Regions from separate parts of the Paraburkholderia caballeronis genome, predicted to be linked through region 2. Evidence: predicted binding sites of a transcription regulator. Region 2 holds the regulator's gene; the other holds the start of a gene.
The links. The regulator FliA, encoded in region 2, starts transcription of late flagellar genes. The targets are predictions, from matches to a motif close to CTAAAGTTTNNNNNNNNNNNGCCGNTA.
Positions count from the first base shown of each region.

Region 1: the regulator FliA is predicted to act here: its motif matches at 9,009-9,035, upstream of BLV92_RS06065 (DUF4088 family protein).

Region 1 covers NZ_FNSR01000001.1:1,350,895-1,366,540, forward strand. The annotation lists gene BLV92_RS06025 (phospholipase D family protein) at 1-1,091, opposite strand, end outside; gene BLV92_RS06030 (DUF2917 domain-containing protein) at 1,296-1,661, shown strand; gene panS (ketopantoate/pantoate/pantothenate transporter PanS) at 2,045-3,013, opposite strand; gene BLV92_RS06045 (MATE family efflux transporter) at 3,283-4,680, opposite strand; gene BLV92_RS06050 (RNA-binding S4 domain-containing protein) at 4,820-5,041, opposite strand; gene BLV92_RS06055 (hypothetical protein) at 5,315-5,698, shown strand; gene BLV92_RS06060 (ATP-dependent helicase) at 5,945-8,023, shown strand; gene BLV92_RS06065 (DUF4088 family protein) at 8,099-8,860, opposite strand; gene BLV92_RS06070 (AzlD domain-containing protein) at 9,147-9,470, opposite strand; gene BLV92_RS06075 (AzlC family ABC transporter permease) at 9,467-10,141, opposite strand; gene BLV92_RS06080 (AraC family transcriptional regulator) at 10,456-11,331, opposite strand; gene BLV92_RS06085 (CreA family protein) at 11,391-11,885, opposite strand; tRNA gene BLV92_RS06090 (tRNA-Asn) at 12,083-12,158, opposite strand; tRNA gene BLV92_RS06095 (tRNA-Asn) at 12,234-12,309, opposite strand; gene fdxA (ferredoxin FdxA) at 12,398-12,721, opposite strand; gene pncB (nicotinate phosphoribosyltransferase) at 13,028-14,230, shown strand; gene BLV92_RS06110 (LutC/YkgG family protein) at 14,333-14,995, shown strand; gene BLV92_RS06115 (sodium:proton antiporter) at 15,081-15,646, shown strand, end outside.
Region 2 covers NZ_FNSR01000001.1:405,105-420,750, reverse strand. The annotation lists gene flgC (flagellar basal body rod protein FlgC) at 1-257, opposite strand, end outside; gene BLV92_RS01785 (flagellar basal body protein) at 356-859, opposite strand; gene flgA (flagellar basal body P-ring formation chaperone FlgA) at 1,076-2,431, shown strand; gene flgM (flagellar biosynthesis anti-sigma factor FlgM) at 2,532-2,864, shown strand; gene BLV92_RS01770 (flagella synthesis protein FlgN) at 2,908-3,357, shown strand; gene BLV92_RS01765 (RNA polymerase sigma factor FliA) at 3,497-4,228, opposite strand; partial or broken gene BLV92_RS01760 (MinD/ParA family ATP-binding protein) at 4,445-5,281, opposite strand; gene flhF (flagellar biosynthesis GTPase FlhF) at 5,274-7,166, opposite strand; gene flhA (flagellar biosynthesis protein FlhA) at 7,603-9,699, opposite strand; gene flhB (flagellar biosynthesis protein FlhB) at 9,696-10,922, opposite strand; gene BLV92_RS01740 (DUF3443 domain-containing protein) at 11,258-12,523, opposite strand; gene BLV92_RS01735 (DUF2844 domain-containing protein) at 12,541-13,137, opposite strand; gene cheZ (protein phosphatase CheZ) at 13,360-14,025, opposite strand; gene cheY (chemotaxis response regulator CheY) at 14,093-14,488, opposite strand; gene BLV92_RS01720 (protein-glutamate methylesterase/protein-glutamine glutaminase) at 14,587-15,646, opposite strand, start outside.

The DNA of each region.
Region 1 (15,646 bases), 950 kb from region 2:
TCGCCGACCTGGCCGTCCGACGGCGCGTTGATCTTCTGCGGCGAGTCGGCGACGAAACGCGCGTTCGCCCACACGAGGCTCAACTGGTCGCCGGCGATCTGCGCGGCGAGCGGCGTCGCGTTCAGCGGTTTCGCGTTGTATGGATCGGCGTTGTCGTGCCAGTGGCGGCGCAGGTCGTCGCGCGCGACGTCGAGGTCGTGCGGGTCGAAGCGCCGGCGGTTCAGCACCGCGAGCGGATACGCGTCGTCGCTCGCCCAGTATTCGTCGAAGCTCTGCGAGATCGGCGCGGTGATCGGGCCGGCCGTCAGCAGGTCGAGGTCGCTGAACTGCAGCGTCGTGCTCGCGCTGAAGTATTCGTCGCCGAGATTGCGGCCGCCGACGATCGCGATCTGGTTGTCCGCGATCATCGCCTTGTTGTGCATCCGGCGCGTGAACGCGTCGATGTTCGTGAACAGGTTCGCGGTGCGCGTGAACATGCTTTCGTGCGCGCTGCCGTACGGGTTGAACACGCGGATCTCGATGTTCGGATGCGTGTCGAGCGCGGCCATCAGGCGGTCGATGTCGTGGAAGTTCAGGTCGTCGACCAGCATCCGCACGCGCACGCCGCGATCGGCCGCGTAGAGCGCCGCGCCGAGCAGCAGCTTGCCGGTCGTGTCCTCGTTCGCGATGTAGTACTGCATGTCGAGCGTTTTCGTCGCCGCGCGCGCGAGCGCGACGCGCATCTGCAGCGCGTCGGTGCCGGTCACCAGCAGGCGGAAGCCGGACTGGCCCGGATGCGCGCGTTCCGGGCCGGCGAGCGCGGCGGCGAGCGGCGTCGGCGTCGAGGTCGGCAATGCGGTGGTTGCCGAGCGCGTGTACGCGGACGCGGGCGGCCGGGTCGCGCACGCGGTCGCGAGCAGCAGGCAGGCGAGCGCGGCGGCGAGGCGACGGAGCGCGTGGCGACCCGTGCTGGCGGGGGCGCGGGCGCTCGCGGCCGGTGACGGCGTCGCGCTCGTCGTTGCCGCGCGGCGCTCTGGGGTGCGGGGATCGGGCAGGGCGGGGTGCGCGGGCAAGCGGTTCCTCCAGGGCGGGGCGGGCGTGATCGTTCGCATTCGGGTGGCTGCCCGGTCAGCGACGATTCTAAGGGAAGCCGCCGGTCGGTCCGCGCGGCGCGGGGTGGCCGCGCCGCGCGATGCGCATGGCGCGTGCCTGGTCCTTGAAGTCCGGGGTGCGGATTCGTCGTTTCATGCGAGTCGGAAACATCCCCGCCAGGCGGCGCGCGACACTCGCTCGCATCAGGAACGATGGGGGCGAGGATGGACGGCGAAACGGCGAGCCGCGATGTGCTGATGGTCGGACGCGGCGCATGCCGCGGGGTGCGGGTCATGAGGGGGACCGTGCTGACGGCGCGGACGGGGCGGGTCTGGGTGACGGTCGAGCGCGACGCCGCGGACTACTGGCTGTTCCCCGGCGATGCGCTGCCGCTCGCAGCGGGCGAGCGCGTGTGGATCGGCGGCTGGGACGAACCGGTGTGCTGCGCGCTGACGCCGCTCGTGGAGCCGGAGTGCGGGGCGCTTGCGGCGATCGGTACTCGGATGATCGGCTGGGCGGTCAGGCTGCGACGGGCGTTGTCGCGACGGACGGCGGGAACGGTGCGGCAGGCGGCCACCAATCGCGTGTGACCGGGACGCGCCAGGCTGGCGAAAGGAGAGTCTCTGGAAAGGGCAGAAGGCTTGCCGGATCGCCGAAATCAGGGAGACTCTAGCGGCGAACCGGCGAACCGGCGAACCGGCGAACCGGCGAACCGGCGAACCGGCGAACCGGCGAACCGGCGAACCGGCGAACCGGCGAACCGGCGAACCGGCGAACCGGCGAACCGGCGAACCGGCGAACCGGCGAACCGGCGAACCGGCGAACCGGCGAACCGGCGAACCGGCGAACCGGCGAACCGGCAAGTGCGCCTGCTGGGTTTGCGGGCGAGAATCCGGAGCGGAGCGTTACGGGACCACGCTGCTCAACACGGCCGCAAGCAAGCGCCGTCGGCCGCCCGCCCCGAAAATCGGACTCACCCCCGCCGTGTCGCGACCCCCGCCGCGCGGGCCTCGTCCGCGTCGCGCCCGCTGCCGCGCGCCGGCCTGCCGGCCCAGAACCCGGCGAGCAGCGACCCCGACAGGTTGTGCCACACCGAAAACAGCGCGCCCGGCAGTGCGGCGAGCGGCGAGAAGTACAGCTTGCCGAGCGTCGCCGCGAGCCCCGAGTTTTGCATCCCGACCTCGATCGCGAGCGTGCGGCACACCGATTCGTCGAAGCCGAGCAGGCGTCCGCCCCAGTATCCGCCGAGCAGCCCGATCCCGTTGTGCAGCACGACGCCGAGCGCGACCAGCGGCCCGACCGTCGCGATGCTCTGGTGCGTGCCGCCGACCACCGCCGCGATGATCGCGAGGATCGACACCATCGACACGAGCGGCAGCAGCGGCTCGACGCGGCGCACGAGCCCGCCCGCGACGCGGTTCACGACGAGGCCGATCGCGATCGGCAGCGCGACGATCTGCAGGATGCTCAGCAGCATCCCGCGCACGTCGACGACGATCGACGCGTCCACGTAGAGCCGCGTCAGGAGCGGGGTCGCGAATACGCCGACGAGCGTCGACAGCGCGCTGATCGTCACCGACAGCGCGACGTCGCCGCGCGCGAGATAGATCATCACGTTCGACGCGGTGCCGCTCGCGACGCTGCCGACCAGCACCATGCCGGCGGTCAGGTCGGGCGGCATCCGCAGCAGTTTCGCGATCGCCCACGCGGCGAGCGGCATCACGAGGTAGTGCAGCACGATGCCGGCGAGCACCGGGGCGGGCCGCGTGAACACGCGCTGGAAGTCCGCGAACGACAGCGTGACGCCCATCGCGAGCATGATGATCATCAGCAGCGTCGTCACGTGCGGCGCGATGCCGGCGACGGAGCCCGGCGAAAAATACGCGCCGAGCGAAACGAGTACGGCCCAGAGCGGGAACAGACGGGTGATCGGGGCGAGCATGAACGAGGTCCGTGAGAAGTGAGTTCGTCGTTTTATCGGATGGGTCGGGCTGCACGCAGGGCGCGTGCGCGGCGCGGGTCGCGGCCGGCCACGGACGCCGCCGGCGCGGGTGATGCGGCGGGGGGCGGCGCGCGGTCCGCCGGATGTCTCCTCGTGTCCTTTTGGGGGGGCGGCCCGTCGCGCGGTGGCGGGTCATTGTAACCGGCGTGACAGGGCGGCGGGGGAGGCGGCCCGGCCACGCGCGGCCGCCGGACGGCGCGCCGGCAGCCCTATTGCGCCGCCCGCGCGCCGTCCGGGCGGCGGCCGCTCAGCCGGTGAAAGCGCAGCGTCATCAGCAGCGCGACGCTCGCGAGGCCGGCTGCGAGTCCCCACCACAGCCCGGGCGCGCCGAGCCCGAACCGGAATGCGAGCACGTAGCCGGTCGGAAAGCCGATGCCCCAGTAGCCGATCGTCGCCGCGACCATCGGGATGCGCGTGTCCTTCAGTCCGCGCAGGCAGCCGGAGCCGACCGTCTGCACGCCGTCGACGATCTGGAAGAGCGCGGCGACGCTGAGCAGCGTCGCCGCGAGCGCGACGGTCGGCGCGTTCGCCGGGTCGTCCAGATGCAGGTACAGCCCGACGATCCAGTGCGGCGCGGCGATCATCACGAGTCCGGACAACGACATGAAACCGACCCCGAGCGCGAGCGCGACGAACCCCGCGTGGCGCGCGGCGAGCGGCTGCCCCGCGCCGGCCCAGTAGCCGACCCGCACGTTCGCCGCCTGGCCGATCGACAGCGGCACCATGAACGACACCGACGCGACGTTCAGCGCGATCTGGTGCGCGGCGAGCTGCGACTCGCCGAGCAAGCCCACCAGCAGGCCGGTCACGAGGAACAGCATCGCCTCGACGCCATACGTGATCGCGACCGGCCAGCCGAGGCCGAACAGTTCGCCCATCAGCGGCATCGTCGGCCGGCGCGCGGCGACGAAGTGGCGAAAACGCGGGCGCAGGTGCAGCAGCAGCATCAGCACGAGCGTCGTCAGCCAGATCGTGATCGCGGTCGCCGCCGCCGAGCCGAGGAAACCGAGCCGCGGCAGCCCGTACGCGCCGTGGATCAGCCCGTAGTTCAGGAACGCGTTCACGAACACGCTGCCGATCGACACGCCGAGCAGCCGCCGCGCCGCGCCGATGGCCGGCAAAAACGAGCGCATCAGCCCGACGCCGACGAGGCTCGCGGGCGCGCCCCAGCGCAGCACCGCCGCGTATTCGCCGACGTGCTGCGCGAGCGGCTGCGGCTCGCCGAACGCGGCGAGCAGCGGCGCGGCGAACGACAGCAGCGCGAACGCCGGCACCGACAGCAGCAGCGCCAGCACGAAGCCGGTCCAGTAGATGCGCGGCACGTCGCTGTCGTTGCTCGCGCCGCGCGCGTGCGCGACGCTGATGCTGACCGACGTGAGCATCCCCTGCAGCAGCGTGACGACCACGAAGAACAGGTTCGCGCCGAGGCCGCCGGCCGCGAGCGCGTCCGGGCCGAGCGAGCCGAGCAGCACGGTGTCGGTCACGCCCATCGCCATCTGCGACAGTTGCGCGATCGCGAGCGGCGCGGCGAGGCGCGCGGTGTCGGCCGCGTGGCGGGTCAGCGTGGGCGGCGTCGCGGTCTGCGCGACGGTCGGGGAGCGGGTCATCAAAATGCGGGTGGCGCGGGAATCCGCGCCGCCCGAAAGGAAAAGGGAGGAAACCGCCAGCTTATGGCCAGAATGCCCCGTTGTCGATCATGAGGCACGCTAATGGTGCATTGGCCGCGGGAAAGCGGCCGGCGTGCCGTCACGATGCTTCGTGCACCGCGATCCGCGTGTCGCCGAACAGCACGACCTGGCCTGCGCGCACCTTGCACGTCTTGCGCAGTTCCACTTCGCCGTCCACCTTCACCGCGCCGGACGCGACGATCTGCTTCGCGGTCCCGCCGCTGTCCGCGAGGCCGGTGATCTTCAGCAGGTTGTGCAGTTCGACGTAATCGCCGGTCAGCGTGAAATCGAGGTTGGGCATGGCGGGCGTCGTACGGTCTGGATCGGAAGGGTTCGCATCATAAGCCACGCGTGGCCGCCTTGCCTGGCGCATGCGGGGTCCACCCGGTGGGCTTTCGTCGCGCGCCCCATCTGTCAGGAAATGAAACCTTCTGTAACGGTGCCGGGAAACGACGAACTTCACCCAAAAACGGCGTGTCCCTGAAAAGAGCGTGCTGCTTTTCGGTAATGCTCGCCCGGGGGCCGGCATGCGTTCCAGCCGGTCCGGAACCATAACTTCAGAGAGGATTCCGCCATGATCCAGATCCGCAAGCTGCTGACCGGCACCGCGTTGTCGATGTTTACCGCCGCCGCTTTTGCGCAGACCGCTGCGCCTGCCGCCGCAGGCGTGGACACGCCGCAGGCGGCGCCCGGGGTTGGCCTGCAAGGCGCGACGCCCGTGCCGCAGAACCTGACCGCGCCGTCGCCGACCGATCCGCTCGTGCAGAAGCGCAATGCCGATGCGCAGGCGAGCGCCGATTACCACCAGTCGAAGAAGGCCGCGAAGTCGCAGTACAAGGACCACGTGAAGGACGCGAAAACCAATCGCAAGGCCGACCGGCAGGCCGCCAACGAAGAGATGAAGGAGCAGATGCAGGGGACGCCCGCGCAGTCGCAGGGCGGCAACCCGCAGCCGTGACGCCATGACGGGCGCGGACCGGGGCCGTTTTCGGCGAAGCTGCCGGAAAATGGCGCCGGATCGAATCCCGATCGGCGCCGATCCGATCCCGTCCGATCCGCTTGCGGCCCCGATTGTATGGATATACAGTATGCGTCGCCGCCCACTGATCCGTAGCCCTGCGCCGTGTCCTCCGTAGTCGATTCCCCCTCCGCCGGCCTTGCTGCCGGCACCGATCCCGATGTCGCGCGCGACGTCGCCGCGTGGCTGTCGAAGCTGAACGACGCGCAGCGCGCGGCGGTCGAGCACGGCAGCGACCGCGCGGCCGGCGCGGCGGGGCTGCCGGGGCCGCTGCTGGTGATCGCCGGCGCGGGCTCGGGCAAGACCAGCACGCTCGCGCACCGCGTTGCGCATCTGGTGCTGAACGGCGCCGACCCGCACCGGATCCTGCTGCTCACGTTTTCGCGCCGCGCCGCGCAGGAGATGACGCGCCGCGTCGCGCGGATCGCGTCCGGCGTGCCGCGCGCGGCGGCCGCGCTCGCGCACGGCCTCACATGGGCGGGTACGTTCCACGGCGTCGGCGCGCGGCTGCTGCGCGAGTACGCGGACCGGATCGGCCTCGCGCCCGGCTTCACGATCAACGACCGCGAAGATTCGGCCGACCTGATGAACCTCGTGCGGCACGAACTCGGGCTGTCCGCGAAGGAAAAACGCTTTCCGTCGAAATCGACGTGTCTCGCGATCTATTCGCGCGTCGTGAACACCGGCGAGCCGCTCGCGGACGTGCTCGCGCGCGCGTTCTCGTGGTGCGCCGAATGGGAGCCGCAACTGCGCGCGCTGTTCGCCGCCTACGTGGACGCGAAGCAGAAGCAGGACGTGCTCGACTACGACGACCTGCTGCTGTACTGGTCGCACATGGCGGCCGAGCCGTCGCTCGCGGCCGATCTGTCGGGCCGCTTCGACCACGTGCTCGTCGACGAATACCAGGACACGAACCGGCTGCAGGCGTCGATCCTGCTCGCGCTGAAGCCGGACGGGCGCGGCCTGACGGTCGTCGGCGACGACGCGCAGGCGATCTACTCGTTTCGCGGCGCGACCGTGCGCAACATCCTCGACTTTCCCGCGCAGTTCGATCCGCCCGCGCGCCAGGTCACGCTGGAACGCAACTACCGCTCGACGCAGCCGATCCTCGCGGCGTCGAACGCGGTGATCGACGCGGCAACCGAGCGTTTCACGAAGAACCTGTGGAGCGACCGCGCGTCCGCGCAGCGGCCGCGCCTCGTGACCGTCGCGGACGAGGCGCAGCAGGCGCGCTACGTCGTCGAGCAGGTGCTCGAAGCGCGCGAGGCCGGAATGAAGCTGAAGAACCAGGCGGTGCTGTTTCGCGCCGCGCACCACAGCGCGGCGCTCGAAATCGAACTGGCGCGGCGCAACATCCCGTACGTGAAGTTCGGCGGGCTGCGGTTTCTGGACGCCGTCCACGTGAAGGACGTGCTCGCGGTGCTGCGCTGGGCCGAGAATCCGCTCGACCGCGTCGCGGGTTTTCGGGTCGCGCAACTGCTGCCGGGCGTCGGCCCCGCCAATGCGGCGCGCCTGCTCGACCAGGTCGCCGCGTGCAGCGGCGCGTACCGGACCGCCGACGCGCTCGCCGCGTTCGCGCCGCCGCCGCGCGCGGCCGAGGACTGGCCCGCGTTCGTCGCGCTGATGGACGCCGTCTGCGGCCGCCGCACGCCGTGGCCCGGCGAATTCGAACGGGTGCGCCGCTGGTACGAGCCGCATCTGGAGCGCAACCACGAGGACGCCGCCGCGCGCCACGCGGACCTCGTGCAGATGGAGAGCATCGCGTGCACGTATCCGTCGCGCGAGCGGTTCCTGACCGAACTGACGCTCGATCCGCCGGACGCGACCAGCGACGAATCCGGCGTGCCGCTGCTCGACGAGGACTACCTGATCCTGTCGACGATCCATTCGGCGAAGGGGCAGGAGTGGCGCAACGTGTTCGTGCTGAACGGCGTCGACGGCTGCATTCCGTCGGATCTCGGCACCGGCAGCGACGACGAGATCGACGAGGAGCGGCGTCTGCTGTACGTCGCGATGACGCGTGCGAAGGAAGAGCTGCACATCGTCGTGCCGCAGCGTTTCTACGTGTACAACCAGACCGCGTCTGGCGACCGCCACGTGTGGGCGTCGCGCACGCGCTTCATTCCGGCGCCGATCCTGCCGCTGTTCGAGTCGCGCGCGTGGCCGCCCGCGCCGGTCGTCGCCGCGCCGACCGCGGCGGGACTCGCGGCGGCCGCGCAGGCGAAGATCGAGATCGGCGCGAAGCTCAGGAAGATGTGGGATTGAGCCGGCGGGAGCCGGCTGCGGGACGTTCTTTTTTCGTTTTTTCGCTGCCGGCGCGCCGCCGCCGCCGGCCCCGCGTCAGCGCGACTGGCGCTGCGGCACGTTGCGCGCCGGCGGCGAGAAGAAGTTGCGCAGCCACGACGCGAGCCGCGTGAACATGTCGTCCGGCTCCTCGACGAAGATTTCCGGCTTCAGGAGGCGCATGTACTCCATGATCTGTTGCGCTTCCTGCTTCTGGAACGCGCCGTGCGTGATCGCGAGCCGCAGCAGCCCGCGCAGCTCGCCGAGCCGTTCGCGCGCGACGCTGCCGGTGCTCGATTCGCACGCGAGCTTCGCCTCGTAGATCCGCTGGCGCAGCGACTCCGACAGCCGCCACGCGGGCGTCTGCATCTGCTCTTCGAGCGCCTGGATGTCTTGCGCGGCCGACTTGATCTGCGACGCGAGCGGATCGATCAGCGATTCGTCGGCCTGCGCCTCGTTGACGATCGCGGTTGCCCAGTCGCGGCACTGCTTCGCGAGTTCGTCCGGCGTCCACTCGGGGCGCGACGCGAAACCGAATCCGAACTGCGCGGCCTGACGCATCAGGATGGCGACCACATCGGGGAATTCCTTGTCGAGCGTGCGCTTCGCCCACGCGTACTGGCCGCCCTGCAACATGCGCTGCACCGCGTTCTCGGTGAGCGGCACCATGTTGTCGAGCAGCTTCGCGCGCAGGAAGTCCTCGAACGAAGGCGTCGCGAAGTGCGGATCGAGCTTCAGCGACACGCGCAGGAACGCGTCGAAGTCCTTGCGCAGCGACGAGATCGTTTCGTCCGTCAGTTTGAGGGTGATGTTCCCCATGTTGTTGCCCCGTGTGGTCGTTGCCGCCGGCTGGCTTGCAGACTGCGGCGAGCCCGGCGGGCGACGCCGGGCGATGCGGCAGGCGCCGCATGACCGCGCGGCCGTCGACGAGCGACGGACGGCGCGGCCGAACGGGCCTCAACGGGTTTAACGGCGGGGGGGAGCGAAACTTGAGCGTTGGGGTTAGGGGCGTTGCTCGGGTGTTCCGGCGGCATGTTTTTTGGGCAGCGGTGACGAGGTGGCGGTGGAATTCGCCGGCCGTCCCGGCCTCGCCCTCGCTCTCGCCCTACCGCAGCACGACGCCCTGCCAGACGAAGAACACCGCCAGCCCGACCGCGATCGTCAGCAGCGGCCGCTTCGTGATCGCGCTGACGGCGATCGCCGCGAGCGCGCCGACGAGTTGCGGGTTGCGCCAGCTCAGTTCCGCGCCGTGACCGTGCGGCGACACCGCCATCGGCACGATGATCGCGGTCAGCACGGTGACCGGCACGAAACCGAGCGCGGTGCGCACGAGCGGCGGAAATACGAGCCGCTCGCCGAGTACGAATACCGCGGTGCGGATCAGCCACGTGATCGCAGCCATCCCGGCGATCAGCAACACGTAGTTCATCGGCGTGCCTCCGTCGCCGGAACGCGCGCGCCGCGCGGCAACGACAGCGCGACGCCGACCGCGACGCCCGCGAGCACCGCGCCGAGCAGCCCCAGTTTGTACGGCCAGTCCTGCCAGAAGAACGCGAGCGCGCCGGCGGTCACGGCCGCCGCGAGGTAGCGCAGCGCGACGAGCTGCGGCACGACGATCGCGATGAACGTCGCGACCATCGCGAAGTCGAGGCCGAGCGACTGGAGCCCCGGGAACGCCGCGCCGAACAGCAGGCCGACGACGGTCCAGAGCTGCCAGTTCACGTACATCGCGACGCCGGAGCCGAGGAAGTGATATGGCGAGACGTCGTCGCCGGGCGGACGGCGGCGGAAATGCGCCCACGCGACCGCGAACACCTCGTCGGTGAGCAGCCCGCCGAGCACGAGCCGCCAGCGCAGCGGCAGGTGCGACACGTACGGCGCGAGCGTCGCGCTGTACAGCACGTGGCGCAGGTTCACGATCAGCGTCGTCGCCCAGACGACCGCGAAGCTCGCATTCGATGCGATCAGCCCGAGCGCGATGAATTGCGCGGAGCCGGCGAACACGGCGAGCGACATCATCTGGCCGTGCCACGGCGACAGCGGGCCGGACGCGACGAGCGTGCCGAAGATCACGCCGAACGGGGCGGCGCCGACCATCATCGGGATCGTGTCGCGGGCGCCGGCGACGAATTCCTGGAAACGGGCGGGATGCGGGGTCAAGCTGTCCTCCTGATGCGGGATCGCAGCTTAGCGGGTTGCGCGGCGGGTGGCTTGTACGTTCTTGCGGGTGGGCGGGTGCCTGACGGGAGGGGGCAGGTTGGCGTGGCGGCCGGCATGCGGTTGTGACGCGATGGCCGAAGGCGGTGATCGCGGACTTACGCTGCGGCGAACGGCGAACGGCGAACGGCGAACGGCGAACGGCGAACGCGTTGCCGGGCCATATCAACGCCCGACACTGCAACGCTTCCCGCGCATCACGACGACTGCCAGCGCCCCGGCGGCACGCCGAACACCCGCCTGAAGTGCCGCGTGAAATGGCTCTGATCCGTGAAACCGGTCGCGGCCGCGACGTCCGCGACCAATGCCCCCGCGCGCAGCGGTCCGAGCGCGCGTTGCAGCCGGACCTGCGTGCGCCATGCGTGCGGCGGCAGGCCGGTCGCCTGCGTGAACAGCCGCGTCGCGTGGAACGGCGACAGTCCGACCGCATCCGCGAGATCGGCGACGCGCATCGGCGCGGTCATGTCGGTCGCGAGCCGCTCTTTCATCGTCTCGACGCGCGGATCGTTCGCAATCGGCCGCAGCGGTTCGGGGCGCGTGCGCGCGTAACGGACCAGCAGGGTCGACAACGCATCGAGCAGCGCCCCTTCGACGGCCAGCGAATCCATGCCGGCTTCGTCGGCCGCGATCCCGCGAAAACCGCCGCGCTGATCCGCATCCGCTTCCAGCAGCCGATGCGCGCGCGACAGCCGGTGCGCGAGATCGAGGTCGCGGATCACGTCCGCGCCGAACCACGGCAGCGGTTGCGCGCGGCCGGCGACATCCGCCGCGAGGCCGTGCATGAACTCGATCGGCGCGTACATCACGCGATAACGCCAGCCTTCGTCGACCGCGCGCGACCCGGTGTGCAATTCGCCGGGGTTGATGACCGGCACGCTGCCGGCCTCCGCGACGTATTCGCTGCCGAGATAACGAAAGCTCTCCGCGCCGTCCTCGATCACCGGAATCGTGTACGCGTCGTGCCAGTGCGGCGTGAACGCGTGGTCGTGATACTCGGCGGTGAGCAGGTCCGCGCCGGGCAGCAACGGCGTGCGCCAGTAGCGGGCGGAATCGCGGAATCGGGTGGCGGTCATGATCGGAGCGCGGTGCAGGGCGTCAGTGTAGCGCGCTCGCGCGGCCACAACGGGGGGGCTTACTTGAGCGGAATCGTCGTGCCGGACGGCATCGCCACGGCGGTCACGCTGTTCTTCGCGCTGCCGCTTGCGATCCGGTCGCTGTACGTCAGATAGACGAGCGCGTTGCGCTTCGCATCGACGACGCGCACCACGTGCAGCGTCTTGAAGACGAACGACATGCGTTCGGTGAACACGTCCGACTGCTGCTTCAGCGGGCCGGAGAAGCGGATGTCGCCGACCTGCCGGCACGCGATCGACGCCTCGGTCGGGTCTTCCGCGAGCCCGAGCGTGCCCTTGACGCCGCCCGTCCGCGCGCGCGACACATAGCAGGTGACGCCCTGGACCTGCGGATCGTCGTATGCCTCGACGACCACGCGATCGGAGCCGGTGAAGCGGAAGTTCGTGTTGACGCTGCCGATTTCCTCCGCGTGCGCGGCGGCGAACGGAACCAGGCACGCGGCGAATGCGGACGCGCATGCGCGGGACGGCGAAAGGCGGCGGACGGTGTTCATGCGGATTCCCGTAAATGACGAAGCGCCATTATCCGGCAGCGCGGCTGCTTTGCCGCGGACAGGCGAGGAGGTATCGGGCGAAGCCGTGACGCGGCTCGCGAAACGCGCGTCAAAAAGAACGACGCGCAGGCCATGGCACAAAAGGAATGACGCAAAGAAAAAAGGGATTGCGCCTATGCGCAATCCCTTCGATATCTTGGCTCCCCGACCTGGGCTCGAACCAGGGACCTACGGATTAACAGTCCGGCGCTCTACCGACTGAGCTATCGGGGAACAGCAGTACAACCTTTCACTACATAAAAAAGCCCGTTGTGGTTAACGGGCTTTTGCATATCGTTGCCAGTATTTTGGCTCCCCGACCTGGGCTCGAACCAGGGACCTACGGATTAACAGTCCGGCGCTCTACCGACTGAGCTATCGGGGATCAACAAAAGCAGAGAAGCGAGATTCTATGAGGTGCGCGGCAGTCTGTCAATAGCTCGCGCACTGCCGTTCGCGGGACGGGCCGGCGCTCAGCGTTCGAGCAGCGACAGCTTGTCCTTCACGTCCTTGAACTCGTCGGCCTCGGGCAGCGGCGACTTCGTCTTCGTGATGCTGGGCCAGTTCTTCGCGAGGTCGGCGTTCAGTTCGATGAACTGCTGCTGGTCGCCCGGCACGTCCTCTTCGGCATAAATCGCGTTCACCGGACATTCGGCGACGCACACGGCGCAGTCGATGCATTCGTCCGGATCGATCGCGAGGAAGTTGGGACCTTCGCGAAAGCAGTCCACCGGGCACACATCGACACAGTCGGTATAGCGGCACTTGATGCAGCTTTCGGTCACAACGTGAGTCATTCAGGCAACTCCTGCATGCGGTATCGTGGGATGGCGATTATCGTGGGTTGGCGATCCGCCGAAACCGGTATTGTAACGTAACGCGAAAACTCCCATCGAGCGGCCCGCGGGCGCGCTTAGATCGTTTCGTGATTAGTTTATGGGCCTGGTTTATCGGCGGCGTGCTTGTCCCTGCCGCTTGCGGGGTCGGGTGCGTAGCGCGGTGGGCGCGCACGCATTCGGGTAACATGGGCGCACCCGACGCGCACGCGGTCCATCGACGGGAACGATGCGCGCGCTGTCCGTCCGCAGTCCGGCTGGCTCATCATGATCATTACTTCGCTGCTCGATACCGATCTGTACAAATTCACGATGATGCAGGTGGTACTGCATCATTTCCCCGCCGCCAGCGTCGAGTACCGGTTCCGCTGCCGCACGCCGAACGTCGATCTCGTGCCGTACGTGGACGAGATCCGCGACGAGATCCGCAAGCTGTGCAAGCTGCGTTTCACCGAAGACGAACTCGACTACCTGCGCCTGCTGCGCTTCATGAAGAGCGACTTCATCGACTTCCTCGCGCTCTTCCAGCTCAACGAAAAGTACATCTCCGTCACGCCGTCGCCGAAGGGCAACGGCGAGATCGACATCGAGATCGTCGGGCCGTGGCTGCACACGATCCTGTTCGAGATCCCGGTGCTCGCGATCGTCAACGAGGTGTACTTCCGCAACACCCAGCAGCATCCGCACTACGCGGAAGGCCGCGAGCGGCTGCGCACGAAGATCGAGCTGCTCGGCGCGAAACCCGAGTTCGCGGACTGCAAGATCGCCGACTACGGCACGCGCCGGCGCTTCTCGAAGCGCTGGCACGAAGAGGTGATCCTCACGCTGAAGGACGATCTCGGCGAGCAGTTCGCCGGCACGAGCAACGTCTATTACGCGATGAAGCACGGTCTGACGCCGCTCGGCACGATGGCGCACGAGTATCTGCAGGCGTGTCAGGCGCTGGGACCCAGGCTGCGCGACTCGCAGATCTACGGCTTCGAGATGTGGGCGAAGGAATATCGCGGCGACCTCGGCATCGCGCTGTCCGACGTGTACGGAATGCAGGCGTTCCTGCGCGACTTCGACATGTACTTCTGCAAGCTGTTCGACGGCGCGCGCCACGATTCCGGCGATCCGTTCGACTGGGGCGAGCGTCTCTTGAAGCACTACGAGGAGAACCGCTGCGACCCGCGCACGAAGACGATGATCTTCTCGGACGCGCTCGACATCCCGAAGGTGCTGCGCCTGTACGAGCGTTTTCGCGGCCGCTGCAAACTCGCGTTCGGCGTCGGCACGAACCTCACGAACGACCTCGGCTACCAGCCGTTGCAGATCGTCATCAAGATGGTCCGCTGCAACGGCCAGCCGGTCGCGAAGCTGTCCGACTCGCCGGGCAAGAACATGTGCGACGACAGGGCGTATCTCGCGTATCTGCGCCAGGTGTTCGGCATCGAGCAGCCGGTGGAAGAGGAGTTCGCCGGCAAGTAGCGGCGGCACGCCCCACCCGCGGACCGCGAAAGGCGCGCCGGTATAATCGGCGCGACCTGCTTTTCTTCTTCGACCCGCAACCGATACGACACGAGGATCGCCATGGACACGACGGCCGCCCGCCGCAGCATACTCGCGCGCATCCGCGCCGCGCAGGGCCGCGATGCGACGCCCGCCGCGCACGAGCGGGAAGCCGTGGCGGAGTATCTCGCGCGTCATCCGCAGGGGCCGCGTCCCACGTTGCCCGACGACCTCGTCGCGCGTTTCGTCGAGCAGGCGCAGAAGATGTCGACGACCGTCGATCAGGTCGAAGGCCTCGCGGCGGCGCCGGCCGCGGTGCAGCGTTATCTCGCGTCGCATGGCCTGCCGCTGCGCGCGATCGCGTGGCAGACGCTCGCGTCGCTCGACTGGTCCGCGGAAAACCTCGCAGTCGAATTCCGCAAGCCCGAGAACGACGACCTCGTCGGCATTACCGGTTGTTTTTGCGCGACCGCCGAGACCGGTTCGCTCGCGCTGCTGTCCGGCCCCGACACGTGGGCGTCCGCGGGCCTGCTGCCCGAGACGCACATCGCGATCGTGCCTGCGTCGCGCATCGTCGCCGGCCACGAGGACGCGTTCGCGTTGATTCGCGCCGAACGCGGCGAGTTGCCCCGCGCGATCAATTTCGTGTCCGGGCCATCGCGCACCGGCGACATCGAACAGACCATCATCCTCGGCGCGCACGGTCCGTATCGCGTGCATGCGATCGTCGTGCATGGCGCGTGAGCCTCGTCTGAACCCGGTTCGCCGCCGCGTTTCCTTCGTTGTTTCCGGACGGCCGGCGAAGAGCGCCGGCATCGCACGCTTCGGCTTGCCGCTTGCCGTCGTCTTTGCGTTGTGGCCTTCGCTCGCGTCGGCAGGGGCGTTCGACGGCGCCGCGTTATCCGCGTGGTGGGGATTGCCGTTCGCCGGCATGCTGCTGTCGATCGCATTTTTTCCGATGCTTGCGCCGGCGTTCTGGCATCGGCATTTCGGCGCGGTTTCCGCCGGCTGGGCGCTCGCATTCCTGCTGCCGTTCGCGGAACTGCACGGCCTGGGCGTCGCGTTCGCGATGTTCGTGCACGCGCTCGTCGACGAATACGTGCCGTTCATCGTGCTGCTCGGCACGCTCTATACGGTCGCAGGCGGCATCCACGTGTACGGCAACCTGCACGGCTCGCCGCGCACGAACACCGCGATCCTCGCGCTCGGCACGCTGCTCGCGAGCGTGATGGGCACGACCGGCGCGTCGATGCTGCTGATCCGGCCGCTGCTGCGCGCGAACGACAACCGCCGCCACAACGTGCACGTCGTCGTGTTTTTCATCTTCCTCGTCGCGAATGCGGGCGGCCTGCTGACGCCGCTCGGCGATCCGCCGTTGTTCCTCGGCTTCCTGAA
Region 2 (15,646 bases):
TCGTAGACGGTCTTCATCGGCGTCGGGTCGTCGACCACGCCGGTCACCTTCACGCCGCCGACCTGCTGGCCGGACGCGGTATGCGCGCCGCCGAGCGGGTTCACCGCGAACACGACCTGCTTCGCGCGGTACGGCTGGCCGTCCGGCCCGGTCGTGCTGTCGGCGTTCGCCAGATTGGACGCCGTCACGTTCAGACGCTGCGACTCCGCGGACATCGCGGAGCCGGCAACGTTGAAGATGTTCATCAGGGATGGCATGGCTCGTTCACCTCAGTGGACGTTTTGCGTTGGTCTCTACGTTGCGTGTGGTTTGCTGCTTTGCTGCTGTGTCGCTATGCGCGCATTCGCTGCCGCGCTCAGCTGCCCGACGTGATCGCGGACAGCATCGTCTTGATCTGCTGCGACAGCACGGTCATCCCGCTCTCGAAGTGCAGCGAGTTGTCCGCGAACTGCACGCGCTCGGTGTCGAGATCGACCGTGTTGCCGTCGAGCGCCGGCTGCACCGGCACGCGGTACATCAGCGGACTCGTGTAGTTGTCGGACGGGCCGCCCGTCGGCTCCAGCCGCGTGTTGCCCGCCATGTGTCCGGCTTCGGTCGCCGCGAGCGTCATCCCGCTCGACACGCTGACCGGCTGCGCCATCGCGAGCGGCCGGCCGTTGCCCGCCGCCATGCCGGACGGCCCGCTCGCGCCGACGCGCTTCAGCGCGCCCGCGAGCGATGCGTTGAAATCGACGTCGCGCGCCTGGTAACCCGGCGTGTCCGCGTTCGCGATGTTCGACGACAGCAGCGTCTGGCGCGTCGAGCGCACGTCGAGCGCTTCGCGGCCGAAGGCAAATTCCGCGTCGAGTTTGTCCAGCATCGGGATCTCTCCGTTACGCCGTTACGGCGACAATGAGGGCGGCGACGGCGCGCGGACGAGACTCGCGCACCTTTTCGCATGGAGAGGAATGTTAGGGGCGCAGTGCAACAACCAATCGGACGAATAGCCGGGTAAGCCCCCCTCTATTCGACATTAGGGCGAGGGGGCCGCCGCCTAGAATGCGATGCGTACCAGTGCATTCGATGGAGAACGACGATGTCGCAGCCAGTCCGATCCCGCGCCCCCGCCGAGCGCGGCGCGCGGGTCCCGTCCGGCCCCCGCCGGATGACGGCGCGCGCATCGTCCGGCCGAACGCTCGCGGGTGCCGTGCTCAGTGGCATGCTCGGCTGCGCATTGGGCTGCGTGGGCTGGGCGCTCGCCGCGAACGCGCAGGCGCAGCAGCAGGAAGGCGGGCCGGTCTACATCGCCGGCCCCGGCGACCGCTCCGGCGCGGACGCGGCGGCGATGAACGCGATGCTTCAGGCGAACGCGAACGCGCGCGCCGCCGCGAACGCGCCGCTGCCGACGCCTGCCGCGATCGCCGCGCCGTCGCGCCCGGCCACGCCGCCCGGCACGATCACGATTCCCGGACCGGGCGAGCGCGCGGCGGCCGACGCGGGCGCCGATACGTCCGCGCCGCAGATCGTCACGATCCCCGGTCCCGGCCAGCGCGCGGTGCCGCCGGCGGCGAACGGGCCTGCCGTCCCGATGGCCGCGCAACGCGCGCCGGCCGCGCTGCAACGCGTAAGCGTCGCGCCGGCCGCGAACCGCGTCGTGCCGGTCACCGTCGACGCGCAGCAACCCGCCCGGCTGCCGGCGGTCGCCGTCGCCATGCCGAGGACTGCGCTGAATGCCGCAAGCGCGCCGGCCATGGCGAACGCAAACGCCGCCAATGCCGCAGGCACCATGAACAACTCGCCGGCCGCGGCCGCGCAACCGGCGCCGCCGGGCCAGCAGGACGGCGAATCGGTCCGCGCGGCCGCGCTCGCGTTCCTGCAACAGCAGTCGGCCGGCCTGCCAGGCCGCGTCAGCATCACCGTCGCACAGGTGTTTCCGCGCGGCCTCGCCGCGTGCACGTCGCTGGAGCCGTTCCTGCCGCCGGGCGCGCGGATGTGGGGCCGCACGACGGTCGGCATCCGCTGCGTCGGCGAGCGGCCGTGGACGCTGTACGTGCAGGCGCGCGTCGCGGTCCAGGTGACCTACTACACCGCGGCGCGCCCGATCGCGCCCGGCGACTCGCTCGCCGCCACCGACCTGCTGCCGCGCGAGGGCGACCTCGCGAGCCTGCCGCAGACCGTGATCACCGATCCGTCGCAGGCGCTCGGCGCGGTGTCGCTCGCGCGCATCGCGGCCGGCCTGCCGCTGCGCACCGACATGCTGCGCAGCGCGTCGTCGGTCGTGATCGGGCAGACCGTGAAGCTCGTCGCCGTCGGCCCGAGTTTCACGATTTCGACCGAGGGCAGCGTGCTGAACAACGCGGCGCCGGGCCAGCAGGTGCAGGTGCGGACAAGCGGGGGCCAGATCGTCACCGGCGTCGTGAAGGACGCGGCGACGGTGGAAGTGCAGATATGAGCGCCAGCACACGTAACAGGGTGTAACGCCGGGGCTTCAGTGCTAAAGTTCGGGCCGGTCGATGCCGTTATCTCGTTCAAATCGATCAGGAAAGCCCATCGTGAAAATTGATTCGAGTCAGTCCCGTGCGCGGTCGGCACAAGACGGCGTAGCGCGCACCCAGCAAGGCGGTTCCGCCGGCCAGGCCGGCAGTGCGTCGACCGGCGGCGCGAGCGCCACGGCATCCGGCGGCGGCGACGCGAGCGTCAGCCTGTCGTCGCTGTCGTCGCAACTTCGTTCGCTCGCGGCGTCCGGCGCCGCGGACATCGACACGGCCCACGTCGAGTCGATCAAGGACGCGATCCGCAACGGCACGTTGCAGATCGACACCGGCAAGATCGCTGACGGCGTGCTGGAAACGGCGCGCAGCCTGCTTCAACCGTCGGACAACTGAACCGACGACCCATTGACACATTGACCGCTGACCCGGGTTCGCCATGAAAGACGCCCTGCTCGCCACGCTGATCGACGAACACGCCACCGTCGAGGCATTCGCCTCGCTGCTCGCCTACGAAGAAAAGGCGCTGGCGTCGAACGACGCGCTCGCGTCGCTGCCGTCGATCGTCGAGCAGAAGACCGAACTGACGCAGCGGCTCGCGCAACTGGAAAAGGTGCGCGACGCGCAATTGACCGGTCTCGGCCTGCCGCGCGGCCGCAAGGGCATCGAAATGGCGTGCGCGGGCGACGCGCGGCTGTCGGGCCAGTGGGCGCTGCTGAAGGGCTCGACCGACCGCGCGCGCCGCGCGAACCTGCTGGTCGGCATGATGGTCAACACGCGGATGGAGCACAACCGCCGCGCGCTCGCGATCCTGCGCAGCGAGAGCCGCGGCGGCGGCAACTCGATGCTGTACGGTCCGGACGGGCGTCTGCCGGCATTCGGCGCGTAACGCTTGTAACGCTTAAAACCCCCGCCTTCGTCGGGCAGCCCGGATAACCGGCGCTGCCCGGCGCAAAGAAAAAGGCCGGATTCTCACGAATCCGGCCTTTTTCATTCATGCGCGCCGCGCCTGTGTGCCGCCGCCTGCCTCAGTTTGCCGTCTCGGCCCACGCCATCTCGCGCAGCCGCGTGCGCAGCCGCGCGACCGCCTGGCTGTGCAACTGGCACACGCGCGATTCGCTGACTTCCATCACCGCGCCGATCTCCCGCAGGTTCATCCCGCGCTCGTAGTACAGCGACATCAGCAGCTTCTCGCGCTCCGGCAGCCGCTCGATCGCCTCGACCAGCGCGCCGCGCAGGCTGTCGTCGAGCAGCGCGGACAGCGGGTCCGAGTGATCGACGCAGTAGCGGTCGAGAAACGGCTCGTCGTCCGCCGAGCGGTCGAAGTCCTCGTAGTAGATCAACTGGCTGCCGTGCAGGTCCTGCAACATGGACTGGTATTCGTCGAGCGGCATCTTCAGGTGATCGGCGATCTCCGTCTCGGTGGCCGAACGGCCGAGCCGCTGCTCGACCTGATGCACCGCCGTCTCCACTTCGCGCGACGTGCGCCGCAGGCTGCGCGGCAGCCAGTCGTTGCTGCGCAGCTCGTCGAGCATCGCGCCGCGGATGCGCTGGCTCGCGTAGGTCTCGAACTGCGCGCCCTGGTCTTCCTTGTAGCGGCTCGCCGCGTCCAGCAGGCCGATCATGCCGGCCTGGATCAGGTCGTCGAGGTCAACGCTCGCCGGCATCTTGGCGACGAGCTGAAGCCCGAGCCGCCGCACCAGCGGTGCATATCTGGCCAGCACATCGGCCTGCGAAATCTTTCCCTGAGCGTTGTACATCGTGCTCTCCTGCTTACTGGTCCGGAGCCGTTGCGCTGCCGGCGCTCACGCGTGATGCGTGGGACGCCGCGGCGCGGTCGGCCCGGTCTGCCAGCTCGCGTAGGCCGGCGCGGCCTCCGTGACCCTGGCATCGGTGGAAACTTCCGGAACGTCGGGCAGGCCTTCGACGCGCGCGCCGCCGAGCCCGTCGGCGGACGACAGCGGACCCGTGCGTTCCGCGAACGCGGCGGACGCCTCGGCGATCGACGCGGACGAGCGCGCGGCCAGCGCCGGGCGCATCGGCCAGTGCGGCAATTCGGACGCGAGGCGCCGGTAGTCGCGCGCGGCGGCCGTGGACGGGAACGCGTCGACGATGCAGCGCGCCAGCTCGACCGCGCGCGGCATGTGCGGGTCGGCGGCGATGCAGCCGGCGCTGTCGAGCGACACGGACAGATAACGGCTCGCGACGCCGACGAGGTTGTCCAGCACCACCTGCGCGTCGGCCTGGCTCTGCACGTGGTTCGCGACGACGTGGAACTGGCCGATCGCGTGCGCGAAATGCAGGCGCTTGATGCACGCGTAGGTGACGGTGATCTCCTGCGCGGTGATCCGCGTGACGATCAGCACGTCGTGCGCATGCAGCGCGAGCGGTGACAGCGCGCCGTCTTCGTCGAGCTGCGCGTCGATCAGCACGATGTCGGCGGGGCCGTTCAGCACCCTGCCGAGCTGTTCGGCGGAGTAGCGGGCGGCATTGCCGCGCGGCGCGGCGAGCACGCCGAAGCCCGGCGCGTGACGGGTCACCGCGTCGTCGAACGACAGCTCGTCGCGCATCAGCGCGTCGAAGCCGTCCGCCGCGCGCACGGCGCCGAGCGTCGCGGCGACCGACTGGCCGCCCGCGGTTTCGTCGATCACCAGCACGTTCTTGCCGAGACCGGTCAACGCCGCCGCGAGGTTCACGACGGTCGTCGTGGCCCCCTGCGCGCCGGGTCCGCCGGTCACCGCGATCACGCGCGGACCTTCGTATGCAAGCAGCCGGCGCAGCCCCTCTGCCTGATCGGTGACGAACTTATCCAAACCGGACCTCGTGAGCCTGCGCGTTCGAGCGCGCGGACAGCGCCGACAGCAGCGCCGGGATGTCGTCCTCGTGCGGGACGAACGGCGAGTTGTCGCGCGGCACGCAGAACGCGCTGCGGATCAGGAAGCGCCGCGTCGCGACGTACAGGTTCTCCGGCACCTTCTGGCCGGTCGAGACGTAATAGACCGGCAGCTTGTAGCGCAGCACGGTGTCGAGCGCGCCGCCGAGATTGGTCGCCTCGTCCAGCTTGGTCAGCACGCAGCCGCTGAGCGGCGCCTTGTCCGGCGAGCTTTCGTAGGCCTGCACGACTTCGTTCAGCGTGTCGCCGTGGCTCGTCGCGGACAGCAGCAGCAGGCGCTGCACCGGGCGGCCCGCGCTGCACAGCATCGCGATCTGGTCGGCGACCGCGCGGTCGCGCTGGCTCATGCCGATCGTGTCGACCAGCACGATGTGCTTGTTCTTCAGTTCGTTCAGCGCGAGTTGCAGGTCCGCGCCGTCGCGCACCGCGTGCACCGACACGCCGAGAATCCGGCCGAAGATGCGCAACTGCTCGTGGCCGCCGATCCGGTAGCTGTCGGTCGTCAGGAGCGCGACGCGGCTCGCGCCGAAGCGCATCACGCAGCGCGCGGCGAGCTTCGCGGTGGTGGTCGTCTTGCCGACCCCGGTCGGCCCCATCAGCGCGAACACGCCGCCGCGCTCCATCAGCGCTTCCTCGTTTTCGAGGACCGGCAGGTTCGATTCGAGCACCGACTGGATCCACTCCATGCCGGCCTCGGCGGTTTCGCATTCGGGCAGCCGGTCGATCACCATCTTCACGAGCTGCGCGGAGAAACCGGCCGCGAACAACTGCTTCGTCAGCGCGCCGTGGATCGGGCTGCGGCGCTGCCGCTCGCCCCACAGCAGGCCGGCGAACTGCTCTTCCATCATCCCGCGCATCGCCGCGAGTTCGTTCATCACCGTTTCGTTGACGACCTGCTCGATGCGCGCGCGCACCGCCTCGCCGACGCTCGCGGCCGCCGACTGGGTGGACTGCGCGGGCTGCGCGCCCGGGTTCACATTCGCGCCCGGCTCGTCGCCTTCGAGGCTCTGCCCGAGCCGCTGCGCCGCGCGGCGCGCGGCCAGTTGCGCGGCTTCGCGCGCCCAGTCCGGCGCGGCGCCGTCGGCCGGCTCGTCGCGCGGGTCGGCGGTCGAGCCGAGGCCCTTCGCCATCGCATCGGACGGCGTGATGCCCGCGCGCGTCGCTTCCTTGCCCGCGATGCGGCGCGCGTGATCGAGCAGCCACGGATTCGATTCGGCCATCGTCAGCGGCGGAACCGGCGTGTCGGTGAACGGCTTCATCGCGGCGGCGGCGAGCGCGTCGGCCGGGTCTTGCTGCGGCTGCTGCGAAAGCGCGGCCGTCGGGGCCGCCGGCGCGCGCCGTGCGGCCGGGTTGTTTTGCGCGGCGTCGTCCTGCAGGCGCAGCGCCGGACGCGGGATCGGCGCGGCGTCGCGCGCGAGCGAGATCTGCGCGTCCGCGAACGTGTCGGCATCCAGCCCGGCCGATGCGGGCGAACCGTCCGCGCCGACTTCCGGGCTTGCGCCGAACACCGACGAGAACACATCGGGCATTCCGCTCGCATACGGATTCGGCACGGGAGCCGGCGTCGAGCCGACGGCCGGCGCGACCGTGCGCGGCGTCTTCGGAGCCGGGGCCGCGCCATTCGCCGCCGCCGCGCCGTCGGTCTTCGCGATCGCCGCGAGGTCGCTGTCCGCGAGCGCGACGATCTCGACGCTGCCGTCGTCGAGCGTACGGTTCGACAGCACCACGGCGTCCGCGCCCAGTGCCTCGCGCACGAGGCGCAGCGCTTCGCGGCTGGTGGCGCCGATGAATTTGCGAATGTTCAAGCTGACCTCCGGTGAGGTAGGCGACGTATCCGCCGCCGGTCGTTTGCTGCGAGGCGGGGCCGCGCGCGCCGGATGCGCGCGTCGGGCCTTTGCCGATGTTGAGATTATTTCGAAGGAGCGCGCGTCATGATCGAGGGATCAACGCGGGGAAATGCGGGCAATTCGGGGAATTCGCGCGGACCGTCCGGAGGCGGGGGGACGGGCGGGCGGCGAAACGAAGCGCGGACGAAGCCGGCAACGGCACGGCGGCGACGCGGCTGACCCACGGGCAGGGGCCATGGAGCACCCGCCGCGCGGGCCGCCGCAAGCGGAACATCGCGTAGCGACGCCGCCGCATGGATTCCATGCAAACCATGCGCCGGCCGGCAAGGCGCCAGCCGATGCACGCGAGCCGGGATAGGCGGCGATAGCGAACCGGCGGCGCACCCCGCCCGCGTCAGGTCCCGACCACGTTCACGACCTTCACCGTGCGCGTATCGGGCACTTCCGCATACGACAGCACCTTCAGCTGCGGCAGGCTGCGCCGCAGGAACCGCGACAGCATCGCGCGCAGCGAGTGCTGCACGAGCAGCACCGGCGCGAGGCCGATGTTCTGCTGCCTCGTCATCGCCTTCTCGGTCTGCGTGAGCAGCGTGTGCGCGAGGCCCGGTTCGAGGCCCGGGTTCGGGCCGGACGTCAGCGTCTGCGTGAGCACCCGCTCCAGGTTCGCGTCGAGGCCCATCACCTGCATCTCGCCGTTGCCGGGGAACCACTGCTGCGTGATCGCGCGGCCGAGCGCGAGCCGCACCACCGCGGTCAGGTCGTACGGATCGGTGAGCTTCGGCGCGTTTTCGGCGAGCGCCTCCATGATCGTGCGCATGTCGCGGATCGGCACGCCCTCTTCGAGCAGGTTCTGCAGCACCTTCTGCAGCACCGTGACCGACAGCGCCTTCGGCACCAGGTCGTCCACCAGCGACGGCGTGTCCTTCTGCACCCGCTCGATCAGCGCCTGCACCTCGCGGCGGCCGAGCAGCTCGGACGCGTGCATCACGACGAGGTGGTTCAGGTGGGTCGCGACGACGGTGCTCGAATCGACGACCGTGTAGCCGTACACCTGCGCCTGCTCGCGCAGGTTCGTGTCGATCCAGATCGCCGGCAGGCCGAACGCCGGGTCCTGGGTCGGGGTGCCCGGCAGCGCGGCGCTCACCTGGCCCGGGTTGATCGCGAGCCACTGGCCCGGATACGCCTCGCCGGTGCCCACCTCGACGCCCTTCAGCGCGATCCGGTAGGCGTTCGGGCGCAGCTCCAGGTTGTCGCGGATGTGGATCACCGGCGGCAGGAAGCCGATTTCCTGCGCGAACTTCTTGCGGATGCTCTTGATCCGCTTCAGCAGCTCGCCGTCCGAGTTGCGGTCCACGAGCGGGATCAGCCGGTAGCCGACTTCGAGGCCGAGCGTGTCGATCAGCGCGACGTCGTCCCACGTCGCCTCGGTGCTTTCCGTCGGCGACGAAGCGGCCGGCGCGACGTCGACGAGCGTCGCGTCGGTCTTCTTCTGCTCCGCGGACTTCTTCGTCACGCGGCCCAGCTGGATCAAACCGCCGCCGAGCAGCAAGAACGCGAAGTGCGGCATCCCCGGAATCAGGCCCATCATCACGAGGATCGTGCCGGTGATCATCAGCACGCGCGGGTTCGTGAACAGCTGGCTCGTCAGCTGCGTGCCGATGTCCTCGTTGGTCGCGACGCGCGACACGATCACGCCGGCCGCGGTCGAGATCACGAGCGACGGGATCTGCGCGACGAGGCCGTCGCCGATCGTCAGCAGCGTATAGGTCTTGCCCGCGTCGGCGAAGTCCATCCCGTGCTGCACGACGCCGACGATCAGCCCGCCGACGATGTTGATCACCATGATCAGCAGGCCCGCGATCGCGTCGCCGCGCACGAACTTGCTCGCGCCGTCCATCGAGCCGTAGAACTCGGCTTCCTGCGCGATCTCCAGCCGGCGCTTGCGCGCCTGGTCCTCGTTGATCATGCCGGCGTTCAGGTCGGCGTCGATCGCCATCTGCTTGCCGGGCATCGCATCGAGCGTGAAGCGCGCGCCCACTTCCGCGATCCGGCCCGCGCCCTTCGTGATCACCATGAAGTTGATGACCATCAGGATCACGAACACGACGATGCCGACCGCGAAGTTGCCGCCGACGAGGAAGTGCCCGAACGACTCGATCACGCGGCCCGCCGCCGCCGGGCCGGTGTGGCCTTCGAGCAGCACGACCCGGGTGGACGCGACGTTCAGCGACAGCCGCAGCAGCGTCGAGAACAGCAGCACGCTCGGGAACGCGGCAAAGTCGAGCGGCTTCATCGTGTACATGCTGACGAGCAGCACCATCACCGACAGCGCGATGTTGAACGTGAACAGCAGATCCAGCAGGAACGGCGGCAACGGCAGGATCATCATGCCGAGGATCATGCAGATCAGGATCGGGCCGGCGAGCGCGCGCAGATTCGTGCCTTGCAGCACGTCGGCGCGGCGCGCGAGGAACCCGGTGCGGGCGTTCATGCAGATTCTCCTTCAGCGCCGCGGCGCGGCCTGCGTTTGCCGTCGGCGCCCAGCGCATCGGCGGCTTCCTCGTCGGCCTCTTCGTCGGGCACGGCGCCCTGGTCCAGCTCGGACGGCACGTCGAGCGACGTCGGCGCCATCGGCACCGCGCCGCCTTCCGCGCGGAAGCGTTTCAGTTGATAGACCCACGCGAGCACTTCCGCGACCGCGCCGTACAGCGCGCCCGGAATCTCGCGCTCCAGCTCGACGTTGTGATAAAGCGCGCGCGCGAGCGGCGGCGCTTCGAGGAGCGGAATGTTGTGCTCGGTCGCGATCTCGCGGATGCGCGCGGCGACGAGGTTCACGCCCTTCGCGATCACCTTCGGCGCGCGCATCTCGCCGTCCGTGTATTGCAGCGCGACCGCGAAGTGCGTCGGGTTCGTCACGACGACGTCCGCCTTCGGCACCTGGGTCATCATCCGGCGGCGCGCCATCGCGCGCTGCTGCGCGCGCAGGCGGCCCTTCACCAGCGGATCGCCTTCGTTTTCGCGCGCCTCGCGCTTCACTTCTTCCTTCGTCATCCGCAGCTTGCGGTGGTACGACCAGACCTGGTACGGCACGTCGAGCGCGGCGATGACGAACAGGCCCGCGACCGTCATCCCGCAGCAGACCGCGACGAGATGCAGCGCGTCCGCGAACGCGCGGTGCGCGGGCTGCATCGCGAGGCTCAGGATCTCGTCGCGCCGCTGCCAGATCGCGAGCGTGCCGATCACGCCGACGACGAGCGTCTTCGCGAACGATATGCCGAGCTGCACCAGCCCGTTCACCGAAAAGACCCGGCCGAGGCCGGCGATCGGATCGAGCCGGCTGAAATTCGCTTCGAGCGATTTGGTGGAAAAAAGCCAGCCGCCGAGCGCGAGCGGCGAGAGAATCGCGGCCACGCCGGTCAGCGCGAGCAGCGGCGCGAGCGCATACAGCCCCTCGCGCGCGGCGACGCCCGCGCCGGCGAGCATCTTCGTGGTGTCGAACGCGGTCGAGTGGTCGAACGTGAACGCGCCGTGCAGCATCGTGCGCAGGTGGTCGCCGATCATCCCGGACATCATCCACGCCCCGAAAAAGCCGGCCGACAGCAGCGCGAACGTCGACAACTCCCGCGAGCGCGCAACCTGCCCCTCCTCCCGCGCCTTTTCGATGCGCTTGGGAGTGGCTGGTTCGGTTTTTTCGAGGTCGCTATCCTCTGCCACAACGGCTCCGGTCGATGGCGGCGCGCCGCCCTTTTTCAGTGACAGCGATTATTGCCGCGCCGCGCAACGGCCGATCGGCGGATAAGGGCGGAGAAACCGGGGTAGTTCGGCGGATAGCGGGGCGTGGGGGCAAAGCGTGTCGGCCGGTCGCGGCGATGGAGGATCGCCGCGACCGGCGGGCGGAAACAGCGGGGAGAACGGGCGGCAGCGGTCCGGCCGTTGCCGGAGGCGCGGGCGGCGCGCGGCGTCATGGCTCATGCACCGGTCGTGAACGCGGGGCTCCGAAGCGGCGGCGCAGCCGAACCGCGTCCGGCCGCCGCTTCACCCGCCGCGCTTCAGAACGCGACGAACGGCGCCGGCCCGCCCGACGCGCGCTGATCGAACCCGTAGGCCACGGTCCGCCCGTAGAAGAACGGCAGACCGAGATCGAGCGCGCCCAGCCCGAGCGTGCCGGCGAGGTTGTCGAGCGCGAAATTCCCGCTATGGATCAGCGTCGCCGCATTCCCGACGTTGAAGCTCACGCTGGCGGACGTCGCGCCGTCGATGCCGGTCAGCGTCGCGCCGAGCGTCTGCGGCGACGACGGACAGTAGAAGCCCTGGAGCCCGCTGTTGCCGCCGCACAGCGGCAGCGCGCCGTCGTCGAAGTACAGCCCGTTCGACCCGGAGTCGAGGAACGTCACGAGCCGCGCGCCGTTGAAATTCGCGACGAAGTCGCCGGCGCCGTCGGTCGCGAATCGCTGCGTCGCGGTCAGCGTGTTGTTCGTCTGCGTGCCGATGCCGAACCACAGCGTGCCGGTTGCCGACGGCGCGCCGCCCGCGTCGATCGCCGGCAGTTGCAGGATCACGCCGTTGTTGTCGGTCGTGAACCGCGCGGCCGGATTTGCGGCCTGCTGCGCGAGCGGCACGGTCGTGTCGCCGCAGTTCGCGCCGTTCGGGCATGCGTAATAAAGCTGCATCGACGTGCTCTGCGCGCATTGCGCGCAGTCGGTCGGCGCGACGCCGATGCCGAGGATCCCGTTCACGCCGAGGTCGCTCTGCGTGTTCTCCGCGGGGCCGGCGCCCTGGCAGTCGGTCGGCACGGTCGACGCGGGCAGGTCGCCGATCACCTGGATCGGGACTGCGCCCGCGGTTTTGCCGCCGATCGTCACGTCGGCGCTCCGGATCGAGCCCCACGTGTAGCCGTCCGCGAACTGCTCGCACTCGGCGAGCGTGCCGCTGACGTCGCCGTGGCCGGCCGGCAGCGCGCCGGCGACCGCCGGCATCGCGGACGCGAGCAGGCGCAGCCCGGACGACTCCGTGTCGACCTGCACGTTGCCGACGATCTGGCAGGTGCTGGTGCCCGGCACGCAGACGGTCACGCTGACCGCCGGGATGTTCGGCACGCCCTGCACGCCGCGCGTGACCGTCACCGTGACGGCGTTCGGGGCGGTCGGCTGCTGCGTGGACGGCCCCCCGTCCCCGTTGGGGCTGTTGGCGTTGCCGGTCGAGCCGCTGTCGCTGCCGCCTCCGCCGCCGCACGCGCCGAGCACGGCGGCCGCGACGACGAACGCCGCGCGCCGCAGCCAGCGCGCGAACGTCGGATTCGTTCGATGGGTTTGCATCCGTTGTCCCCTGTCCATCATCGGATGTCGGACGCAGCGACGCCGGCAGGCAGCGCCTGCGGCAGCCACGCCACGCCGGCGAACGCGCCCATGTGGCCGCCCGAGCGCACGACCAGCGCATCCTGCTGGACGATCCCCTTGCCGCGCGCGATCCCCGCGCGGCGGTTCGCCTGCACGGTGGACACGTATTGCGGGAAGTAGTCGCCGAGCAGCACCGACAGGTTCGGCAGCCGCGGGCCGCTCCACGCGACGCCGAACACGGTGCCGTTCAGCGCCAGATACTCGCGCACGACGGTGCCGCTCGCGAGCGTGGTCTGCCGGACGGTGTAGGGCGCGGCGGCGGAAGACGAGGACGACGGAGCGCCGGCGGCCGGCTGGACCGCCTCGCTCGCCTCGCTCGCAGCGCGCGCGACCGGCGCGACCCGCGACGGCACGGCCGCCACCGGCCCGCGGCCGAGATCGGAAACGGCAGCGCCGGACGGCGTCGCCATCGGCGCGCCGCCGAGGCCCGCGCAGGCGACGCCGGGCAGCGCGGCCCACGCGACGAAGGCGGCGGCGCAGCCGAGCGCCGCCAGGTTCGCCGGACGGCGAACCAACGGTCTGGTTGTAGTCATGACTCTCCGCGAATCGGCAATCCGTGCCACGACACGGGCAGGCGTCGCGCCGGCCGGCGCTGGCTGCTAAAGCCTATCGCGCCGATATCCGCCGCGACGGACGGATGCGTTTGCCGCAACAGTATGCCCGTGCTTTATTACACGAAACCGGACATGGAAACGGCGGAGCGTCGGCCCCGCCGTTTTCCGTGTCGCGCTTCGTTACCGCCCGCCGCCGCGGGTCTAGAAGCCGAGGCTCGCGAGCAGGTCGTCGACCTGCTGCTGGTCCTGCACCACGTCGGTCTTGCCTTCCGGGTTCACCTGCGGCCCGTTCAGCAGCGCCTCGGGGCTGCCGGTCGGCGACTCGGCCGCGAGCGCCGCGGCGGTCGCCGCGAACTGCTCGCGCCGCTCCGGCGCGATGTTCTCGACCAGCACGCCGAGCAGTTGCTGCTCGATCAGGTAGACGACGTCCATGATCTTCTTGATCACCTGGCCGGTCAGATCCTGAAAGTCCTGCGCGAGCATGATCTCCAGCAGTTGCTGGTTGGTCGCCATCGTCGTTTCCGGCACCTTGCTCTGCAGGAACGTGTGCGTCTCGTCGAGCAGCACGCGCGCGTCGTCGCGGCCGATCGGCGCGTCGTACCACGCGGCCCAACGCTCGCCGAGCGCGTTCGCGTCGCGCTCCAGCTGTTCCTGGCGCGGCTTCGCGATCTCGATCGCGGACAGCACGCGCTCGGCGGCCTGCTCGGTCATGTTCGCGACGTAACGCAGACGGTCGCGCGCATCCGGCACCGCCTCCGCCGCGCGCTCGACGTGCTTGTCGAGACCCAGCTCGCGCATCGAATCGCGCAGCGTGCGCGTCAGTTGGCCAATTCGCGCGAGGATGCGGTCGGTGGCGAGTTCGTCCATTTCGCCATGATCTGCGCGCGCGCCGTCGTTCGGCGCTTCGGGCTGCACACTGGTCGGCTCGTTCACTTCAGCCCCCGGTCTTCGACATCTTTTCGAGAATCTTGGTCAGCTTCTCGTCCAGCGTGGCCGCCGTGAACGGCTTGACGACGTAGCCGCTCGCGCCGGCCTGCGCCGCGGCGATGATGTTCTCCTTCTTCGACTCCGCCGTCACCATCAGCACCGGCAGGTGCGACAGCGCCGCGTCCGCGCGGATTTCCTTCAGCATCGCGAGGCCGTCGAGATTCGGCATGTTCCAGTCCGAGATCACGAAGTCGTAGCCGCCGCTGCGCAGACGCGACAGCCCGACCGCGCCGTCCTCCGCTTCGTCGACGTTCGCGTAGCCCAGCTCTTTCAGCAGGTTGCGGACGATCCGGCGCATCGTCGGAAAGTCGTCCACCACCAGAATCTTCATTCCCTTGTCCATCTGTCGTTCCATTCCTCGAGGCTGATTCCTCGGCAGATATTATCCAGTCAATAACATGGCGCGCGTCGCATCGTCGCACACGCACCGCTTATTTATCATTACACGCGCTGCACGCGTTCGCCCATCGACGCCAGCCGCGCCATCACGCGGCGGCTCATTTCGGACAGCGGCGCGATCTCGTCGGCCGCGCCCATCGCGATCGCCTCGCGCGGCATCCCGAACACGATGCAGCTCGCCTCGTCCTGCGCGAGCGTGTACGCGCCCGCGTGGCGCATGTCGAGCAGGCCGGCCGCGCCGTCCTTGCCCATGCCGGTCAGGATCACGCCGATCGCGTTCTTGCCCGCGTACTGCGCGGCCGAGCGGAACAGCACGTCGACCGACGGACGGTGCCGGTTCACCGGCGGCTCGTCGGACAGGTGCGCGACGTAGTTCGCGCCGCTCCTCGCGAGCAGCAGGTGCGCGTGGCCCGGCGCGATGTACGCGTGGCCCGGCAGCACCCGTTCGCCGTGCTCGGCTTCCTTCACGGAGATCCGGCACAACGTATCGAGCCGCTGCGCGAACGACTTCGTGAAGCCCGGCGGCATGTGCTGCGCGATCAGCACCGCGGGCGCATCCGGCGGCAGCGGCGTCAGCACTTCGCGGATCGCCTCGGTGCCGCCCGTCGACGCGCCGACGATGATCAGCTTCTCGGTGCTGACGAGCGGATTGTTGACCATCGGCGCGGGCGCGACCGGCGCCGGCCCGTGCGGATGATGCGGATGCGCGCCGCCCGGCGTCGCCGGGTGATGCACGTGCGGCGTCTGCCGCACGCGGGCGCGCGCCGCCGCGCGCACCTTGTCCGCGAGCTTTTCCGCGTAGTCGAGCATGCCATCGCGGATGCCGACGCGCGGCTTCGTCACGAAATCCACCGCGCCGAGTTCCAGCGCGCGCAGCGTGATTTCCGAACCGCGCTCGGTCAGCGACGACACCATCACGACCGGCATCGGCCGCAGCCGCATCAGCTTTTCGAGGAAGTCGAGGCCGTCCATGCGGGGCATTTCGACGTCGAGCGTCAGCACGTCCGGGTTGTGCTGCTTGATCAGCTCGCGCGCGACGAGCGGGTCGGGCGCGGTCGCGACGACGGTCATGTCCGGCTGGCTGTTGATGATCTCCATCATC